Regions from separate parts of the Streptomyces sp. NPDC058662 genome, predicted to be linked through region 1. Evidence: riboswitches for the same ligand, from Rfam matches in the RefSeq annotation. Region 1 holds a riboswitch; the other holds the start of a gene.
What was found. A riboswitch is a leader RNA that binds a small molecule or an ion and turns the genes downstream of it on or off. The one in region 1 is predicted to bind S-adenosylmethionine.
Positions count from the first base shown of each region.

Region 2: another riboswitch for S-adenosylmethionine. It lies ahead of thrC (threonine synthase); the one in region 1 lies ahead of ACFWUQ_RS24315 (aminotransferase class V-fold PLP-dependent enzyme).

Region 1 covers NZ_JBHXRU010000083.1:5,082-15,174, forward strand. Annotated here, with positions in the region: gene ACFWUQ_RS24280 (hypothetical protein) at 1-1,045, opposite strand, end outside; gene ACFWUQ_RS24285 (NlpC/P60 family protein) at 1,112-2,176, opposite strand; gene ACFWUQ_RS24290 (NlpC/P60 family protein) at 2,429-3,454, opposite strand; gene ACFWUQ_RS24295 (NYN domain-containing protein) at 3,708-5,072, opposite strand; gene ACFWUQ_RS24300 (hypothetical protein) at 5,113-5,352, opposite strand; gene ACFWUQ_RS24305 (rhomboid family intramembrane serine protease) at 5,476-6,210, shown strand; gene ACFWUQ_RS24310 (Lrp/AsnC ligand binding domain-containing protein) at 6,207-6,488, shown strand; gene ACFWUQ_RS24315 (aminotransferase class V-fold PLP-dependent enzyme) at 6,534-7,934, opposite strand; SAM riboswitch class IV at 8,154-8,270, opposite strand; gene trpD (anthranilate phosphoribosyltransferase) at 8,360-9,424, opposite strand; gene ACFWUQ_RS24325 (cytochrome bc complex cytochrome b subunit) at 9,596-10,093, opposite strand, start outside.
Region 2 covers NZ_JBHXRU010000067.1:9,613-19,705, reverse strand. Annotated here, with positions in the region: gene groL (chaperonin GroEL) at 1-901, opposite strand, end outside; gene ACFWUQ_RS21910 (cold-shock protein) at 1,265-1,471, opposite strand; gene ACFWUQ_RS21905 (MoaD/ThiS family protein) at 1,904-2,179, opposite strand; gene thrC (threonine synthase) at 2,214-3,503, opposite strand; SAM riboswitch class I at 3,521-3,675, opposite strand; gene ACFWUQ_RS21895 (glucosyl-3-phosphoglycerate synthase) at 3,860-4,810, shown strand; gene ACFWUQ_RS21890 (trehalose-6-phosphate synthase) at 4,906-6,372, shown strand; gene otsB (trehalose-phosphatase) at 6,501-7,349, opposite strand; gene ACFWUQ_RS21880 (DUF3263 domain-containing protein) at 7,412-7,648, opposite strand; gene ACFWUQ_RS21875 (extracellular solute-binding protein) at 7,682-8,983, opposite strand; gene ACFWUQ_RS21870 (ROK family protein) at 9,193-10,093, shown strand, end outside.

The sequences.
Region 1 (10,093 bases):
CCGACAGCGCCGCCGGCCACGCCTGGCGGCCCGCCCGCCCGTACAGGTCGACCAGCGCCTCCTCCCCCCACCGCCGCGCGATCAACCGGCAGGCCAGCCACGCCCCCTCGTACGCCCGGGCCATCGGCTCGGAGTCGCCGCCGAAGTCGAAGGCCTCGGCCCGGGGCAGCTCACCGGGCACCTCGCCCCGGCGCACGGCCCGGGCCAGCGCGGGCGCCGCCTGCTCCGCCGTGGTGGGGGTGCCCCGGTACGCCGCCCAGTCCGCGAAGCCCTCGGAGAGCCACAGCGGGGTGGTGGCGGAGGTCGCCGCGCGGGTGGCCACATGCGTGACCTCGTGGGTCAGGACCACGCGCCGGCCCGCCTCGCTCAGCTCCGCGTACCCCTCGGGGTTGATCACGACCCGGTCGGCGGGGGACGGGCCCGTGCCCGCCCGGCCGGTGGTGACGGCCCCCAGCCCCCGGTACGCGTCGGCGGGCCGCCCCAGCAGTTCGGCCATCCGCTCCAGGGAGCCCGGTACGAGCACCACCACCCGGCCCGCCCACGGACCCGGCCAGGCCGCGCCCGCCGCGGGCACCGCCCGGTCGGCCTCGGCGGCGATCCCGGACAGCGTCCCGGCGCTCTGCCCGGCGCCGCCCAGCACCAGCGCCCGCGCGCCGCGGACCGCGGTCACCGGGCCCTGGTCCCACAGCTGCGGCGGCGCCCCGGGGGCCGGCCGGTCGGCCCGGACCCGCCAGGCCCCGGCGTCCCGGGCCAGTTCGAGCTCGCGCGCCGATCCGTCCGGGGCCGCGTCGTACCCGGCCAGCCGGTAGCGCAGCTCCGCCCGTACGAGGGCCCGGTCGCCGCCGTCCCGCCGGACCGAGGAGACCCGGTAGGACCAGTCCTCGACCGGCACCCCGGCCAGCCCGTCGGGCGGCACCCTCGACCAGTCGGCCACGGCACGGCGCACCTCCCGCTCGGCGGCGCCGTCCGGCGGCGCCCCGCACCCGGCCAGCAGGACGCACAGCAGGAGCGGCAGGACGCGCGGGGGAAGACGGACCGGGGACATCCGCCGATCGTACGCAGCCCGGTCGGGCCGGCGGCGGGACGGGAAGGCCTCAGGGACGGGAAGGCCTCAGGGACGGGTCACCGACGCCACCGGCATCATGCCGACGGGGTCGTAGCGGACCCGGGCGCCCGGGTACGGGGCGTGGACCACCTGCCCGTTGCCCACGTACATGCCGACGTGGCTGGCGTCCGACCGGTACGTCACCAGGTCGCCCGGCCGCGCCTGCGACAGCGGGACCTGGCGGCCCGCGTACCGCTGGGCCTGGGAGGTGCGCGGCAGGGAGACGCCGGCCTGCCGGTACGACCAGACCATCAGGCCCGAGCAGTCGAAGCCGGACGGGCCGGTGGAGCCCCATACGTACGGCCGGCCGACGGCCGCGCGGGCCGCCGTCACGGCGGTCGCCGCCCGCCCGGACGACGGCCCGGCCGACCCCTCGGCGGGCGGCTCGGGCAGGCCGTCGGCGCGGCCGCCGGAGCGCGAGGCACGCTCGAACTCGGCCCGCTCCTGCGACGGCATGGCGTTCAGCAGCCGCCGGGCCGCCGCCAGCTTCGCCGTGACGGCCCGCTTGTGGCGGGCCACGTCGGCGCGCAGGTCCTCCAGCTCGGCGAGCTTGCGCGAGGCCTCCCGGCGCTCCTGGCCGAGCCGGCGCTGCTCCTCGCGCAGGGCGTCCAGCCGGTCCGCCTGACGGCCGGTCAACCGGTCCAGGACGGCTGCCCGGTCGAGGTAGTCGTCGGGGTTGTCGGAGAGCACCAGGGCGACGGCGGGGTCGATGCCCCCGCTGCGGTACTGGGCGCCGGCGAAGGTGCCGAGGATGCCGCGCATCGTGTTGATGCGCTCCTGGCCGCGTGCCACCACGTCCTGGGCCCGGCTGATCTCGGCGCGCAGCCGGTCGGCCTTCTCGCCCGCCTCGTTGAAGCGCTCGGTGGCCTGCTCGGCCTCCTCGAAGAGCCGGTCGACCTGGGCCCGGGCCCCGGACGCGGCCCCCGCGCCGGGCTCGTACGGCAGTCCGGGAGCCGCGCTCGCGGGCGCTCCCGCCATGGCGACCGCGGCCGTGGCCACGGCGGCGGTGAGGACGGTGACCTTCGTGTTCCGGTCGGGGCCGCTGAGCCCGGACCGGCGATGGGACGCCACGTGAAACCGCTCCCTTCCGCTGGGCGGGGCCCGGGTCCGCCCCCCGTGGACGGCCGTGTGCCGGGTTCCGCGCTGGCAGACAGTAGCGGCGCCGCCGGGCACCGACCAACGACCGTCGGCGGGCACGCACGGCGACGCCCCGCAGGAGACGCAGGTCACCGGCGGGGCGTGCGGTCGCGGGGCGGCCGTGGAATTCGCCCGGATGGGCGGTGCGCGGCGCGTCCCTACCCGGAGACGGGCTCGGAGGCGGACCTAGATGCGGACGCCGAACTGGAACGGCATGTTGTCCATCGACTCGTACTTGACGCCACCGCGCGGATTGGCGGCGTGCAGCGTCATGTTGTTGCCCGCGTACAGGCCCACGTGGTGCAGGTCGCCGTAGAAGAACACGAGGTCACCGGGCTGGAGCTGGCTCCGGCTGATGCGGGTGCCCTCCTTGGCCTGGGTCCACGTGGTCCGGGTGATGCCGATGCCGGCCTGCTTGTAGGCCCACTGGGTCAGCCCGGAGCAGTCGAAGGAGGTGGGGCCCTCGTTGCCGGATATGTACGGGCTGCCGACCTTGGTCTTGGCGGCCGCGAGAGCGGCGCCGGCGCGGCCGGAGGGCTTCTCGTTGCCGAGGTCGACGCGCTGGCCGTCGGCGCGGCTGGCGCGCGCCTCCTCGTCCTTGAGCTGCGCGCGCTCCTGCGCGGTCAGGGTGTTGAGCAGGGCCTGGGCCTGGGCGAGCTTCTCCTTGGAGACCTTCTTCTTCTCGCCGAGCTCCTTGCGGGTGGCGTCCAGGTCCGCGAGCTTGCCGGCCGCTTCCTGGCGCTGCTGCGCGAGGGTGCGCTGCTTGGCCTGGATCTTCTGGACCGCCTCGACCTGCTTGCCGCTCAAGTGCTCCAGCGAGGAGGCCTTTTCGAGGTAGCTGTCCGGGTCCTCGGAGAGGAAGAGCGCGAGGGACTGGTCGATGCCGCCGTTGCGGTACTGGGCGCTGGCCATCGAACCGAGCGTGCTGCGCAGCTCGTTGAGGTCGCCCTGGCCGCGCGCGACCTGGTCCTGGAGCTGCCCGATCTCCTTTTCGAGCTTCTCCTGGCGTTCCTCGGCCCCGTTGTACTTCTCGGTGGCCTGCTCCGCCTCTTCGTAGAGCGCGTCGACCTGGGCCTTGACCTCGTCCTTGCCCGGCTTGGCCGGCGCGGCACTGGCTCCGTGGGCGGAGAGGGCGACGGCCGCCGCCGCGGTGGCGGTCAGGACGGTCACACGAGCGCGGTTCGGCTGCTTGGGTCGACGGTGGGACGCCACGAAGGCGAGCTCCTTCTTCCTGTAGCCGCCGAAATAACGCACCTCGGCAGCACCTCCGCTGCCACCCCGAATGAGTGATCTACCGCACGAAGGTTTGAGCAGACCTTAGTGACCCCGCTGTGATCAGTTCAAATCCTGCCGGGCAAAAACTTCGCCCCCGACCGGCTTCTTTACCTGCGGCGCACGCTGTGTGCAGGGCACTTGACAGTGCGTTCGTCCCGAGCTCCACCAATTCCGGCATAGGGACCAGGAGTTACGAAACGCGCGAAAGCCGCTTCAGGAGCAAGGCGGACGCGACGGGGCGTGCACCGGACTTGGCCACCCCGTCGGCGACCTCCCGGTCCGTGGAGACCACGACCACCGGGCGGCCCGGCGGTTCGGCGCGCACCAGCTGGCGGATCAGCTCGTCCGCGGTCACACCGGCCTTCGAGAACAGCACGCGCACCCCGCGCGGCGGCGCGAGCAGCACCGGGGCGGCCAGTTCCGCCCCGTCGAAGACACAGGTCATCTCCGCACCCGTCTGGGCGGCCAGCATCGACAGTCCCCCCAGCAGCCGCAGCCGCTGCTTCTCCAGCGGCATCGTCGGATAGCCGGTCTTCGTCACGTTGTACCCGTCGACCACCAGGTGCGCCTGGGGCAGCGCCAGCAGCTGGTCCAGCAGGGCCGGATCGGTCTCCGACAGGGCGCGCGCCGCGATGTCCTTCGGCGTCATGCGCCCCGGCTCCACGGCCTCCACGGTGTCCGCGGGCCGGGTGGAGACCGGGGGCAGCGCCAGTTCGCGGCGCAGTCCGGCCGCCGCGTCCAGCACGGTGTCCAGCAGCAGCCTCAGCCGCATGTCCTCGATGCTGCGCCCCTCGCGGGTGGCCCGGCGCGAGGTCTCCAGCGCCGTCTCCACCTCCGCGAGCCGGGACTTGAGCCGCCGGTTCTCGCTCTCGGCGGCGGCCACGCGGGTGGCGGCCTCGCCGCGGATGCCGTCGATCTCGGCGTTCACCTTGCGCAGGGCGGCCTCGCCGCGCTTGACGTCGCTGAGGGCGCTGCGCAGCTTGCGGTGCAGCGATTCCGCTTCCTTGCGGGCCGCGTCCAGTTCGGTGCGGACCTGGTCCCCGCCGGCCCGCTGGAGGTCCCGTACGTGCGCCAGCTCCTCGCGGAGCCGGTCCAGCTCGCGCCGGGTCTCCTCACCGACCCGCTCGGCGTCGGCGCGCTGCGCCTCCTCGCCGGCGGCCGCCACCAGCTTGACCCAGCCGGCCGGGCGCAGGACGTACGCCGCGGCCGCCACGTCCAGCGGATCCGCGGCGGCGGGCGGTGCGCCGGCCTCCAGCGCCCCGGCCAGGTCCGCCTGCGCCTCGCGGAGCTTCTCGGCGACCCTGCCCCGGAACACGGAGTCGGTCTCGACCGCGGCGGCCATGGCGTTCCCGGCGAACTTGGCGCGCCGGGTCGGGGTGAACCGGGCGTACTGGCGCAGCTGCGCCGGCAGGTCCGCGACCGTCAGTCCGCCGAAGGCGTCCGAGACGAGCGCGACGACCCGGCGCCGCACGCCTTCCGGCAGCGGGCGGTCGAGCACCTCGGCGGCGTCGCCGGCCGCGTCGGCCGGCTCGGCACCGCTTGCTGGCTCCACAATCCGTCACCCCTACCGTGATCTTCCTGTGGGTACGCCTCCGTCAGGAGTCCGCGCCCGGCCTGTCCACGAGCTCGATCTGGTCCACCGCGTTGCACCACCGGCAGCGGACCGACTCGATGGTCTCATTGACCACCTCGCGCTCCTCGACCTTGGGCTCCCCGGCGAGGTCCAGGTGGACGTACTCCACGACCTTCGACGAACGGGTGACGTCGAAGCGCGTGAGGTTGCCGCACAGGGTGCAACGCCACCGGGTGGTGTCGGTCGGCAGGGGAACCGTCATCAGGCCGCTCTCTCCTTCGTAGCTCTTTCAATTAAAGCCGTCCCTGCGGCCGCCCGCGTCGCTCCGCGACCGCAGCTCGTAACCCTACGGCCTGCCACCGCCTCAGGTGGGTCCGCTTGAGTCATGCTCTGTCGCATGATCGTAAGGTGGCGGGCCGTGCGCGAGGCTGCCCGGGGGACGGTGGTCACCCACGCGCTGATCGCGGGCTGCGCCGCGGTGTTCGTCCTGGGGCCGGCCTCGGGGCTGAATCCGGGCTACGGGACGGGCGACGGGCTGCTGGCCGCCGGGACCGCGTACTTCCGGCGCTGGGGCGTGGTCCCGGAGGAGCTGTTCACGGGCGGGCCGCGGGCCTGGCTGACCCCGCTGACCGCGCTGTTCGTGCACGGCAGCTGGCTGCACCTGCTGGGGAACATGCTCTTCCTCCACGTCTTCGGCGCGATGGCCGAGGCGCGGATGGGCCGTCCGGCGTTCCTCGGCTTCTACCTCTGCGCGGGCTACGTGGCCATGACCTCGTACGCGGCGGCCAACGCCGGGTCCGCGCAGACGCTGGTCGGGGCGTCCGGGGCCATCTCGGCGGTGCTCGGCGCCTTCCTCTTCCTGCTGCCGAGCGCCAGGGTGACGAGCCTGTTCCCGTTCCTGTTCTTCTTGCCGCTGCGGTTCCCCGCCTGGATGGTGCTGCTGTTCTGGTTCGCCCTCCAGGGGGTGGCGGCGCACCGCGCGGGAAGCGGCCCGGGAGTGGCCTATCTGGCCCACCTGGTGGGCTTCTCGACGGGCTTCCTCTACGCGTGGGTGCGCTATCGCGGTACGACTAGAGTGAGGCGACCAGCGACGGCCACCGAGGGAGACAGCCAGCCGTGATCACCGCGATCGTGCTCATCAAGACCAGCGTGGACCGCATCCCCGAGATCGCCGAGTCGATCGCCGCGCTGGACAGCGTCAGCGAGGTGTACTCCGTCACCGGTACGTACGACCTGATCGCCCTGGTCCGCGTGGCCCGCCACGAGAACCTCGCGGACATCATCCCGGGCAGCATCAGCAAGATCCCGGGCGTCGAGGCGACGGACACCCACGTGGCGTTCCGCACCTACTCCCAGCACGACCTCGAAGCCGCCTTCGCGATCGGCCTGGACGCGTAGGACCTTCCCCCGCCGGGCCCGGGCTCGGGCCGGCCCCGCGCCCCGTCAGACGGCGGGGACGCAGCGGCCCTCCTCCGTGCGGTACTGCCACCGGGCGCCGTCCGTGACGAGTTCGCGCACCGCGCGCACGAAGCGCTCCACGTGCTCGTCCGGGGTGCCCGCTCCGAAGCTGACGCGGATGGCGTTCAGCGAGCGCTCGCCCGGGGCCGCCTCGGGGGCGCCGCACGCCCCCGGCTCCTGGGTCTCGCCGCCCAGCAGGGTGCGGACGAGCGGGTGGGCGCAGAACAGGCCGTCGCGGACACCGATCCCGTACTCGGCGGACAGGGCGGCCGCGAAGTGGGAGCTGTTCCAGCCGTCCACCACGAAGGAGATGACGCCCACCCGCGGGGCGTCGTCCCCGAACAGGGACAGCACCCGGACCTCGGGGACCTCCGCGAGGCCCTCGCGGACCGCGGCGATGAGGCGGCGCTCGCGGGCGACGAGCCCCTCGAAGCCGGCCTCGCTCAGGGCGCGGCAGGCGGAGGCGATCGCGTACACGCCGATGACGTTCGGGGAGCCGGCCTCGTGGCGGGCGGCGGTGGTGTGCCACTCGACGTCCACGCCGCCGTCCTCGCGCCGGGCCACCGTGCGGGAGGCGCCGCCGCCCGCGAGGTACGGCGCGGCCTCCTGGAGCCAGTCGGCGCGGCCGGCCAGGACGCCCGAGCCGAAGGGCGCGTACAGCTTGTGGCCGGAGAAGGCGACCCAGTCGACGTCCAGCTCCCGTACCGAGACGGGGTGGTGCGGGGCCAACTGGGCGGCGTCCAGCACGATCCGCGCGCCGTGGGCGTGCGCGGCGGCGGCCAGTTCGCGGACCGGCCACAGCTCGCCGGTGACGTTGGAGGCCCCGGTGACGCACACCAGCGCCGGGCCGTACGGCTCGCGGTCGGCGAGGGCCCGCTCCAGCAGGGCCACCGCCTCGGCCGGGGTGCGCGGGGCGTCGAGGTACGTGACCCGGGCGTCGGACCAGGGCAGCAGCGAGGCGTGGTGCTCGGTCTCGAAGACGAAGACCTGGCAGTCGGCGGGCAGCACGGCGGCGAGCAGGTTGAGCGAGTCGGTGGTGGAGCGCGTGAAGACCACCTGGTCGGCGGGGCGGCAGTCGAGGAACTCGGCGACCGCGGCGCGGCTCTGCTCGAAGAGGTCGGTGGAGAGCTGCGAGAGGTACCCGGCGCCGCGGTGCACGCTGCCGTAGTAGGGGGCGTACGCGGCCACGTCGTCCCAGACCCGCTGCAGGGCGGGGGCGCTGGCCGCGTAGTCCAGGGCGGCGTAGGTGACCTCGCCGCCGGTGACGAGCGGCACGGTGACGTCCCGGCCGAGGACCGCGAGCGGCTCGGCGCGGGCGGGGTCGACAGCGGTGGCGGTGGCGTCGGCGCTCGGGACGGCGGGGGCGGCGTTCAGGAATGCGGACATGGCGGAATCTCCCGGCAGGCAGGGGTGAATGGCTTCGGTGTGCCCGTACGCGGGTACGGCTCTGCGGCCGTCCGGGGTACGGGGAGTGCCCCGGAATCGGGCGGGGCGCACGGAAGCGGCGGCCCTGATCCGGGGGTGAAGAAGGGGCGGAGTCGCCCTATCGCATTCGCTTGCTCACGGAAAACGCTCCTCGACAGACCAGGACCCCTGGATTCGAGGGATCCGCGCTTGCCGTAGACCTCGCTGCCTACGGCCTGGTCATCACCCGGGGCACCCCGCCACGGAAGGAGGGTTGCCGGACAGCAAGCCGGGGCCTAAACGCTGTCACTCGTGACCTGGTCTGCATCCTGCCACAAGATCCCGCCGACGCAAGACCCCGGTCCGCATGGCGGACCGGGGTCTTGACTCGAAACCGCCGTACGGGATCAGGCGTTGCTGGCCGCCACCCACCGCTCCAGCGCGGCGCGGGCCGCGCCCGAGTCGACCGCCTCCGCCGCCCGGGTGATGCCGGCGGCGATCTGCTCCTCCAGCGCGCCCTCGCCCGGGTCCAGGGCCACGAGCGCCGCCGCCGCGTTCAGCAGTACCGCGTCGCGCACGGGGCCGGTCTCGCCGGCCAGCAGGCGGCGGGCCACGTCCGCGTTGTACGAGGCGTCCGCGCCGCGCAGCGCCGCCACGTCGACGAGGGGCACTCCCACGTCGCGGGGGTCGAAGGCCTGCTCCGCGACCCTGCCGTCGCGGACCCACCAGACGCGCGAGGTGGCGGTGGTGGTGAGTTCGTCGAGGCCGTCGTCGCCCCGGAAGACCAGCGCGGAGGAGCCGCGCTCGGCGAGCACCCCCGCCATGATGGGGGCCACCCTGGCATCGGCCACACCGGTCGCCTGGGCCCGTACCCGGGCGGGGTTGGTCAGCGGGCCCAGGAAGTTGAAGGTGGTCCGGATGCCCAGCTCCTTGCGGGCGCCGGCCACATGGCGCAGCGCCGGGTGGAACTTCACCGCGAAGCAGAAGGTGATACCGGCCTCCTCCGCGACCTCGGCGACCCGGGCCGGGGTGAGGTCGAGGTTGACGCCGAGCTTCTCCAGGACGTCCGAGGCCCCGCTCGCCGAGGACGCGGCCCGGTTGCCGTGCTTGACCACCTTGGCGCCCGTACCGGCCACCACGATCGCCGACATCGTCGAGATGTTGACGGTCTTGGCCCCGTCGCCGCCGGTGCCGACGATGTCCACCGTCCGGCCCGGTACCTCGATCAGGTTGGCGTGGTCGTACATGGTCCGGACGAGGCCGTTGATCTCCGCCACGGTCTCGCCCTTGGCGCGCAGGGCGACCGCGAACCCGGCGATCTGGGCGTCGGTGGCCTCCCCGCGCATGATCTTGTCCATGGCCCAGGCGGTGTCCTCGGCGCGCAGGTCCCGGCCGGTCAGCAGGGCGTCGAGGAGGCCCGGCCAGCCGCGGGCCGCCACGCTGTCGCCGCCTGCCGGGGTCACAACGTCCATGGTCCGCTCCTGCTGCTGGTGGGGGCTGCCCCCGTCTGCGCCGCCCACGTCGAATGGGAAGGGCTCCAGCCTATCCAGCCCCGGGGGACGGCAAAGAGCCCCGTCCAGACCCTGGACGGGGCTCTCGCCGTGGCAACACCAGGACTGACCGGAATCAGTCCCTCGAACGGATCAGTGGTGGCCGTGGCCGCTCTGGATCTCCTTGTACTCCTCCACCGTGGGCTTCGGAATCTGGCTGTCCTCGGCGTAGTAGCCCTTGCTGAGCTTCGCCCGCAGCTTCTCGGTGAGCTTCACCTTGCGCTCGACACCGTTCTCGTCGACCGTCGGGCCGATCTCGACCGGCTTGTACTGCTCGTGCTGGGTCAGCGTGTGCAGCTGGCCCTGCGGGAGCGGCTCGTGGATCTCGACGAACTCACCGTGCGGCAGGCGCTTGATGATGCCGGTCTCGCGGCCGTGCAGCACCTTGTCCCGGTCCCGGCGCTGGAGGCCGAGGCAGATCCGCTTGGTGATGACGAAGGCGATGACCGGGCCGATGAAGAAGCCGATCCGGGCGAACCAGGTGATCGAGTTGATCGACAGGTGGAAGTACTGCGCGAACATGTCGTTTCCACCGGCGATCAGCAGGATGACGTACCAGGTCAGCCAGGCCACACCGAAGGCGGTACGGGT
Region 2 (10,093 bases), on a different contig from region 1:
CGGAGATGACGGTGCCACCGGTGAGGATGGCGATGTCGCCGAGCATGGCCTTGCGGCGGTCGCCGAAGCCCGGAGCCTTGACGGCGACAGACTTGAAGGTGCCGCGGATCTTGTTGACGACCAGGGTCGACAGGGCCTCCCCCTCGACGTCCTCGGCGATGATCAGCAGCGGCTTGCCGGACTGCATGACCTTCTCCAGGAGCGGCAGCAGGTCCTTGACCGAGCCGATCTTGGAGTTGACGATCAGGATGTACGGGTCGTCGAGGGACGACTCCATGCGCTCCATGTCGGTGGCGAAGTACGCCGAGATGTAGCCCTTGTCGAAGCGCATGCCCTCGGTGAGCTCAAGCTCCAGACCGAAGGTCTGCGACTCCTCGACGGTGATGACGCCTTCCTTGCCGACCTTGTCCATGGCCTCGGCGATGAGCTCGCCGATCTGGGTGTCGGCGGCGGAGATGGAGGCCGTGGAAGCGATCTGCTCCTTGGTCTCGACATCCTTCGCCTGGGCGAGCAGGGCGGCGGAGACGGCCTCGACGGCCTTCTCGATACCACGCTTGAGGGCCATCGGGTTGGCGCCGGCGGCCACGTTGCGCAGGCCCTCGCGAACGAGTGCCTGAGCCAGCACGGTGGCGGTGGTCGTACCGTCGCCCGCTACGTCGTCCGTCTTCTTGGCGACTTCCTTGACCAGCTCGGCGCCGATCTTCTCGTACGGGTCCTCAAGCTCGATCTCCTTGGCGATGGAGACACCATCGTTGGTGATCGTGGGGGCGCCCCACTTCTTCTCAAGGACGACGTTGCGACCCTTGGGGCCAAGGGTGACCTTGACGGCGTCGGCGAGCTGGTTCATCCCACGCTCAAGGCCGCGCCGGGCCTCCTCGTCGAACGCAATGATCTTGGCCATCTGAAGTGGTCCTCCCGGACAGGGGTGGATTGCTCCGGACCGCGCCCGCGCCCGCGACGGACGGCCTGCGTGCCCGGCGGTTCCTTCCCGCCGGACCCTGCGGGCCTCACCGACCCGGTCCTCGTTTTGTAGCACTCTCAGCAGGAGAGTGCTAACGCCAATGATTAGCACTCGACCCCTCCGAGTGCAAGCGGCTTCGGGCAATGGCCGGTGGGCGCCGCGCGCCGCGCGGGGGCCCGGACGCCTGCCGCACACGGGCCGCGAGGGGCGCCGCACCGGTCCGCGACGCGCGAGGGGCCCACATCCCGTGTCCAGGATGTGGGCCCCTCGTCGTGCACGCGTGGGCGGTCGATCGCGCCAGGACTAGCCGAGTGCGAGCTTGACCATGTCCGCCTGCGGACCCTTCTGGCCCTGCGAGATCTCGAACTCGACCCGCTGACCCTCTTCAAGGGTGCGGTACCCGTCCATCTGGATGGCGCTGTAGTGGACGAACACATCCGCACCACCGTCGACCGCGATGAAGCCGTAGCCCTTCTCCGCGTTGAACCACTTGACGGTGCCCTGAGCCATGCCTAACTCCCCTATTACTGGCCCTTGCGCAGGAACGCACTTCGCGATCCCGGGTCAGAACTTGCGTCGGAACGCGTCGACCGAGGCTGAATGTATCTGCGCGGGTGCTGTCTGCAACAGGTCAATCCGACGAGAATTCTGGACACCCAGATACATTGAAATAGAGTGAAAATTTGGCATCTTCCCGGGCAACTCGGGCCCGGCATATCTCGCCAAAGCCCCATACCGCGCTTGCACATTGACCCGATGTCGACCCTCACGCGACCCGTTCATATGCGGCGGGCAAGTCCAGCGGAGGGGACTTCCCCAACTCTACCGCGCCCAATCAAACAGAATTACCCCCTCCGCTTTTTGACGGAGGGGGTAATAAGGGATTCGCGTGTCAGGCGGGGCATCCGGCCGCGGCGGCCGGACCCCTCCGCGCGGAGCCGGTCAGCCTCCGGCGACGGCGGGGATGATCGAGACGCCGGCGCCGTCCGGCGTCTTCGCCTCCAGCCCGCCCTCGAAGCGCACGTCGTCGTCGTTGACGTAGACGTTCACGAAGCGGCGCAGCTTGCCCTGGTCGTCCAGGACGCGCGCGGCGATGCCCGGGTGGCTCTGCTCCAGGGACTGGATGACCTCCGCCAGCGTGGCGCCCTCGGCGGGGACCTCGGCCCGGCCGCCGGTGTAGGTGCGCAGGATGGTGGGGATGCGGACGTTGACGCTCATGGCGCTACTGCCTTTCCGGGTGCGGGGAGGGTACTCAGGCCAGGCCGGCGGCGCGGAAGGCGTCCAGGCTCGGGCGGATGGTGGCGCTCTGGCCGCTGTCCGCGGCCACCGCCTCCAGGGTCTTGAGGCCGTCACCGGTGTTGAGGACGACGGTGGTCAGCGCCGGGTCGAGCTGCCCGTTCTCGATGAGCTTCTTCGTCACGCCGACGGTCACCCCGCCCGCCGTCTCGGCGAAGATGCCCTCGGTCTGCGCGAGGAGCTTGATGGCCTCGACGACCTGCTCGTCGTTGACGTCCTCGACGAAGCCGCCGGTGCGGCGGGCGATGTCCAGCACGTACGGGCCGTCCGCCGGGTTGCCGATGGCCAGGGACTTGGCGATGGTGTTCGGCTTCTGCGGGCGGACCACGTCGTGCCCGGCCTTGAAGGCCGTAGACACCGGGGAGCAGCCCTCGGCCTGGGCGCCGAAGATCTTGTACGGCTTGTCCTCGACGAGGCCGAGCGCGACCAGCTCCCGCAGTCCCTTGTCGATCTTCGTCAGCTGCGAGCCCGACGCGATCGGGATGACGATCTGGTCGGGCAGCCGCCAGCCGAGCTGCTCGCAGATCTCGTACGCCAGGGTCTTGGAGCCCTCGCCGTAGTACGGGCGCAGGTTGACGTTGACGAAGCCCCAGCCCTCGCCCAGCGGGTCGCCGATGAGCTCGGAGCAGAAGCGGTTGACGTCGTCGTAGTTGCCCTCGATGCCGACCAGGTCGCCGCCGTACACGCCGGCCATGACGACCTTGCCCTGCTCCAGGTCGTGCGGGATGAACACGCAGGACCGGAAGCCGGCGCGGGCGGCGGCGGCGCCGACGGCGCCGGCCAGGTTGCCCGTGGAGGAGCAGGACAGGGTGGTGAAGCCGAAGGCGCGGGCGGCCTCCACGGCGATGGCCACGACGCGGTCCTTGAAGGAGTGCGTCGGGTTGCCGGAGTCGTCCTTGACGTAGAGCTTGCCGGTGACGCCGAGCTCCTTGGCCAGGTTGGCCGCGTCCACGAGCTTGGTGAAGCCGGGGTTAAGGCTCGGCTTGGAGGCCACGTCCGCGGGGACGGGCAGCAGCGGCGCGTACCGCCAGATGTTGTCGGGGCCGGCCTCGATCGCGGCGCGCAGCGCCTCGGGGTCCCCGAGGGGGAGGTCGTAGGCGACTTCCAGCGGTCCGAAGCACTCGGCGCACGCGAAGATCGGACCGAGCTCGAAGCGGGTACCGCACTCGCGACAGGAGAGGCCGGTGGCGGGTCCGAGGTCGACAGAATCCAGGTCGGCGGAGGTGGCGACAGTCTGTGCAGCCATGATGGCGAGGCCCTTTCTCCTCATCTTCCCCATGGCGCACTTCGCCATGAGACGGAATTGGCACCTTCCCTAGCCGGGGACCTCGCTGGCGTGCGTGACGCGAACGCGAGAACCGACTGGAGGGTTGCCGGGGCTTCAACGGGCCGTGTCCCTCTGCCCCTCTGGATGAGCGGTATGGCACCGGGCCGCGCGCTGTGCGGCGCTCCCGGGCGTTTGTGCGCGGGGACCCCCGACATGCGGTGGCCCTTCGCGTTGTTCAAGACTGTAACCGAAGGTCCGGATGGTTGAGACAGCCGTCCGAACCGCGAGATGGATCATATTTCACCCCAAAGGGATCGACGCAGGGAGTACCGAGAGTGCTGGAAGAGGTGGAGCGCTGGCTGGCCGACCGCTCCTGGTCCGCCGCCGACCGACCGCTCGGCCAGCTGCTCGACCGGAAACGGGCGGCGGGCACGACGGTCAGCGTGGTGCTGCCCGCGCTCGACGAGGAGGCGACGGTCGGCGCCATCGTCGAGGTGATCCGGCGCGACCTGATCGAGGGCCTGCCCGTACCGCTGGTGGACGAACTGGTGGTGGTCGACTCCGGCTCCGCGGACCGGACGGCCGAGGTCGCGGCGGAGGCCGGCGCCCGCGTGGTGCGCCGTGACGCGATCCTGCCGAGGCTGCCCGCGCTGCCCGGCAAGGGCGAGGTGCTGTGGCGCTCGCTGCTGGCCACCACCGGGGACGTGGTCTGCTTCGTCGACGCCGATCTGCGGGACTTCTCGGCCTCCTTCGTCTCCGGGATCGTCGGACCGCTGCTGACCGAGCCCGACGTGCAGTTCGTCAAGGCGATGTACGACCGCCCGCTGGGCGACGCCCCGGGCCAGGGCGGCCGGGTGACCGAGCTGGTGGCGCGCCCGCTGCTGAACCTGCACTGGCCGCTGCTGGCCGGCTTCGTCCAGCCGCTGGGCGGCGAGTACGCGGTGCGGCGCTCGCTGCTGGAGCGGCTGCCGTTCCCCGTCGGGTACGGGGTCGAGCTGGGCCTGCTCGTGGACGCGCTGCACACGGTCGGTCTGGACGCGCTGGCCCAGGTGGACGTGGGCGTACGGGTCCACCGCCACCAGGACGGGCAGGCGCTGGGCCGGATGGCCGCCGCGATCTACCGCACGGCGCAGCTGCGGCTCTCGCGCGGACACCTGGTGCGGCCCGAGCTGACGCAGTTCGAGCGGGGTCCGGACGGGTTCGTTCCGCGGACGTACGCGGTGGACACCGAGGAGCGGCCGCCGATGCGCGGGATCCCGGAGTACGCCGTGCGCCGCGTGGCCTGAACCGGCTGCCGCGGAGCGCGGCGCGGGCCGGTCCCGGACCCCGGCCGCCCCCGTCCACACGTTTGAGCGAGCGCGGGCGGGGCTAGGTTGGCGGCATGGCTTCTCAGGTACTCGTCGCCGCCAACCGCGGCCCGCTCTCCTACGCCCTCGACCCCGACGGCACGCTCACCGCCCGGCGCGGCGGGGGCGGACTCGTCTCGGGGCTCTCCGCCGCGCTCGCGGAGCAACCAGGCGCCCTGTGGATCTGCGCGGCCCTGTCGGAGGCGGACCGGGAGGCGGTGCGGCGGGGCGTCGCCGAGCCGGGCGTCCGGATGCTGGACATCGATCCCGCGGTGTACGACGACGCCTACAACGGCATCGCGAACTCGGTCCTCTGGTTCACCCACCACCACCTCTACGACATCCCGCGCGAGCCGGTCTTCGACGCGGCGTTCCGGCGCCAGTGGGACTCGTACGTGGCGTACAACGGCGCCTTCGCCGAGGCCCTCGCCGAGGAGGCGGCGCCGGGCGCGGCCGTCCTCGTGCAGGACTACCACCTGGCGCTGGTCCCGGGCGCGCTGCGCGAGCTGCGGCCGGACCTGCGGATCGCGCACTTCACGCACACGCCGTGGGCGTCCCCCGAGTTCATGCGGATGCTGCCGGACGACGTCCGGGAGCAGCTGCTGTGGGGGATGCTCGGGGCGGACCGGCTCGGCTTCCACACCGGGCAGTGGGGCGACAGCTTCCTCGCCTGCGCGAGCACCGACACCGCGGGCGGGACCGCCCTCGCCCGCCACGCCCGCGGCGGGCAGCCCGCCGCGGTCGAACACCGCCGGACGGGCGCGGACGGCGGGCTCGGGCCGGTGCGGGAGACGGTGGTGGAGGCGTACCCGCTCGGGGTCGATGCGGAGGAGCTGCGGGCGCTGGCGCACCGTCCGGAGGTCGACGGGAAGCTGGCGGAGCTGCGGGCGGAGGTCGCGGGCCGCAAGACGATCGTCCGGGTGGACCGGACGGAGCTGTCGAAGAACATCCTGCGCGGGCTGCTGGCGTACCGGGAGCTGCTGACGACCCGCCCCGAGTGGCGCGGCCGGGTGGTGCACCTGGCGTCGGCGTACCCCTCGCGGCAGGACCTGAAGGTGTACCGGGACTACACCGACGCGGTGGCCACGCTGGCGGCGGAGATCAACGCGGAGTTCGGCACCGGGGACTGGCAGCCGGTGCTGGTGTCGGTGAAGGACGACTTCGCGCGGTCGCTGGCGGCGTACCGGATGGCGGACGTGGCGCTGGTGAACCCGGTGCGCGACGGCATGAACCTGGTGGCGAAGGAGATCCCGGTGGTGTCGGAGGCGGGGTGCGCGCTGGTGCTGTCGACGGGGGCGGGGGCGTACGAGGAGCTCGCCGAGGACGCGCTGACGGTGAACCCGTACGACGTGACGCAGACGGCGCAGGCGCTGCACGCGGCGCTGGCGATGCCGGAGGGGGAGCGGGCGGAGCGCACGAAGCGCCTCGCGGCGGCCGCGACGGGCCTCCCCCCGGCCCGCTGGTTCACGGCCCAGCTGGAGGCCCTCCCGGCCCGGACCTGACCGGCCCTGACGCCGCCCGCCCGGACCGGCGCCCGCAACAGCCCCGCCGCCCGGGCGGCGGTGGCGCGGCCGGGCGGCGGGGGGTCAGGCGGGGTCAGGCGCGGCCCTGCCGGGCCCGGGCGGCGGGGTCAGGCGCGGGCGGCGGCCGCCAGGGTGGACAGGAAGGCGACCACCTCGGCCGGGCCGGGCAGGACGAGGTCGGCGCGGGCGGCCAGTTCCGGGACCTCCGCGGAGCCGCTGCACACCAGTACGCCGGGCAGCCCGTCCGTCCGCCGCTTCTCGACCGCCGCGAACGCGGCCAAGTCGCCCAGGTCGTCGCCGGCGTACAGCACGGCCTCGGCGCCGGTCTCCGCGAGGAACTCCGTCAGGGCGACGCCCTTGTCCATGCCCGGGGGCCGCAGCTCCAGCACCGCGCGGCCCGGCTCGACCATCAGCCCGTGCCGCGCGGCCAGCTCCGCGAGGGGCTCCCGCAGCGCCTCGAAGGCGGCCTCGGGGTTGGCGGCCCGCCGGGTGTGCACGGCCAGCGCGCGGCCCTTCTCCTCAATCCACGTGCCCCGCCATGCCCCGATCGAGTCGAGGAACCCCGGCAGCTCGGCGCGGACCGCCGCCACCCCGGGGTGCTCGGCGGGGGTGTGGACGATGCCGGTGACGGCGTCCCAGCGTTCGGCGCCGTAGTGGCCGAGGACGACCAGGTGTTCGAGTCCCGGGACCCCGGCGAAGCCGCCGTAGCGGACGGCGACCCCGGCCGGGCGGCCGGTGATCACGGCCACCGAGGCCACCTCGGGGGCCAGCGCCGACAGGGCCGGCACGGCTCCGGGGTGGGCGCGGGCCTGGTCCGGGTCCGGGACGATGTCGGCGAGGGTGCCGTCGAAGTCGAGTGCGACCACGGACCGGCGGGGGGCGCGGAGCAGTGCTTCCAGGCCCTCGCGTCCGGCCGCGGTGACAGGTGTCGGCAGGTCGTGCGGATGGCTCCCCATACCGACGACCCTAACGGCCCCGCCCGGCGTCGGCTATGGCGCGGACCACGGCCTCGGGGCGATTAGCGGCGGGCCCGCTGGGCATCGCGGATGCGCCGGAGGCGGTTGACGGTGCCCGGCGCGTGGGCGAGCGCGCGCGGGTCGTCCATGAGGGCGTTGAGCAGCTGGTAGTAGCGGACCGGGGTCATCCCCAGCGCCTCCCGCACGGCCCGCTCCTTGGCCCCCGGCCCGGGCCAGGTGCGGCCCTCGTACGCGAGCACCGCGGCCTCCGCGGCCGTCAACCGCCCTTCGTCCGTCATACGGCCAGGTTAACGCCGCCCACCGACAGGGGGTCAGCGCGGGTCGGCCGCCCGCGCCGCCGTCGCGATGTCCTCCAGGACCTTCGCCGGCTGCCCGCCGGGCCGCACGGTCGTGCCGATGTCCTGCTTGATGTCCTCGCTGACGCCGGCCCAGGACTCCTTGCCGACGGGGTACAGCCGTGCGTTCGGCAGCGCCGCCAGGAAGGTCTTCAGCTGCGGCGCGGAACCGCCCGTGGCCGCCTCCATCGCCCGGTAGCCGCTCGTGGTGACCGGCAGCAGGGCGTACTTGTCGGTGAAGGCCGTCACGTTCTTCGCGTCGTACAGGTAGTCGAGGAACTTCCCGGACTCCCGGTTGTGCCCGTTCTTGAAGGCCATCACCCAGTCCGCGACGCCCATCGCGGACTGCTCGGTGCCGTCGGCGGTGGGCAGGGGCAGCATGCCGACCTTCACGCCCTTGTCCGCGGCCTGCTTTACCAGCGTCGGGTGCCCGTTGAGCATGCCGACCTCGCCGCGCGTGAAGGCGTCGAAGGCGGCCTGGCGGTCCAGCTTCGCCGGCTCGACGGGCCCGGTCAGCCCCTGCCCGACGAGCTTGTCGCGCAGGAACTCCAGCGTCCTGACGTTGGCGGGCGAGTCGATGGAGTACGACTCCTCGTTGTCGGTGTAGCCGCCACCGCCCGACAGGAGCCACATCATCGTCTCGGCCTGCGCCTCCTCGCGGCCCAGCGGCAGCGCGAAGGGGGTGGGGACGCCCGCGCCCCTGAGCTTCTTGGCGGCCGCTTCGAGGTCCGCCCAGCTCTTGGGCTGCCAGGCGGTCCTGCCGTCCTTGGGCACGACGCCCGCGTCGGCCAGCAGCTTCTCGTTGTAGAAGAGCAGCCGGGTGCTGGCGACGAAGGGCAGCCCGTACTGGACCCGCTTGACCTTGCCGGCGTCCGCGAGGGGCGCGAGGAAGTCGGCCTCGGTCTTGACGGAGAGCAGCTCGTCGGCGCGGTAGAGCTTGCCGGCGGCCGCGTAGTCGGCGTAGGCGCCGATCTGCGCGATGTCCGGGGCCTTGCCGGCCTTGACCATCTCGGCGACCTTGGCGTCGACCTCCGACCAGGAGTAGACACTCACCTCGACGTTGATGCCGGGGTGGTCCTTCTCGAAGCCCTCGGCGAGGTCCTTCCAGTACGACTGCGAGGAGTTCTGCGGATTGTCCCCGTAGTCGGCCGCCACGACCCGCAGGGTCACCTCGTTGTCCCCCGCGAGTCCCCCGACGGCTCCGCAGCCCGTCAGCGTCACTGCCGACAGGCACAGCGCGGCGCCGGACGCGGCCAGGCTCAGGTAACGGCCCTTCACAGTTCCTCATCCACCCCTTGTTGTACGTACGATCCACGTAAGGTCTACACCACTTTGACGGCTCACCGACACCCGGAGCCGCTTCCGGGGGCGCTCCGTGTCCGGACCGTGTCCGACCCCGGGCGCGGATTTGTATGGCGGCTCAACAATCCCGCTCAATGGACTAGACCTTTCCCCGCCGAGCACGCGAGACTACCTCTGTGAAATCCGTGAAACACGTCATCGCCCTCGATGTGGGCGGCACCGGGATGAAGGCCGCCCTGGTCGCCGCCGACGGCACCCTGCTGCACGAGGCGCGCCGCGCCACCGGCCGCGAGCGGGGCGCCGACGCCGTCGTCGAGACGATCCAGGACTTCGCCGCCGAACTGCTGCGCACCGGCGCGGAGCGCTTCGGCCGGCCCGCCTCGGCCGCCGGCGTAGCCGTCCCCGGCATCGTCGACGCCGACAACGGGATCGCCGTCTACGCGGCGAACCTCGGCTGGCGCGACGTACCGATGCGCGCCCTGCTGGGCACCCGCCTCGGCGGGATCCCCGTCGCCCTCGGGCACGACGTGCGCACGGGCGGACTCGCCGAGGGCCGCATCGGCGCCGGGCGGGGCGCCGACCGCTTCCTCTTCGTCCCGCTCGGCACCGGCATCGCCGGCGCCATCGGCATCGCCGGCCGCATCGAGGCCGGCGCCCACGGCTACGCGGGGGAGATCGGGCACATCGTGGTCCGCCCCGGCGGACCCGCGTGCGGCTGCGGCCAGCGCGGCTGCCTGGAGACCCTGGCCTCCGCCTCCGCCGTCAGCCGCGCCTGGGCGGCCGCCTCGGGCGACCCGCGGGCCGACGCCGCCGACTGCGCCGAGGCCGTCGCATCGGGCGACGCGCGCGCCCGCGAGGTGTGGCTGGCCGCCGTCGGCGCCCTCGCCGACGGGCTGGTCACGGCCATCACGCTGCTGGACCCCCGCATGCTGATCATCGGTGGCGGGCTCGCGGAGGCGGGGGAAACCTTGTTCACACCACTACGGACGGCCGTGGAGGAACGCGTGACGTTCCAGCGGCTCCCCCACATCGTTCCGGCGGCCCTCGGGGACACCGCCGGATGCCTGGGCGCAGGGCTGCTCGCCT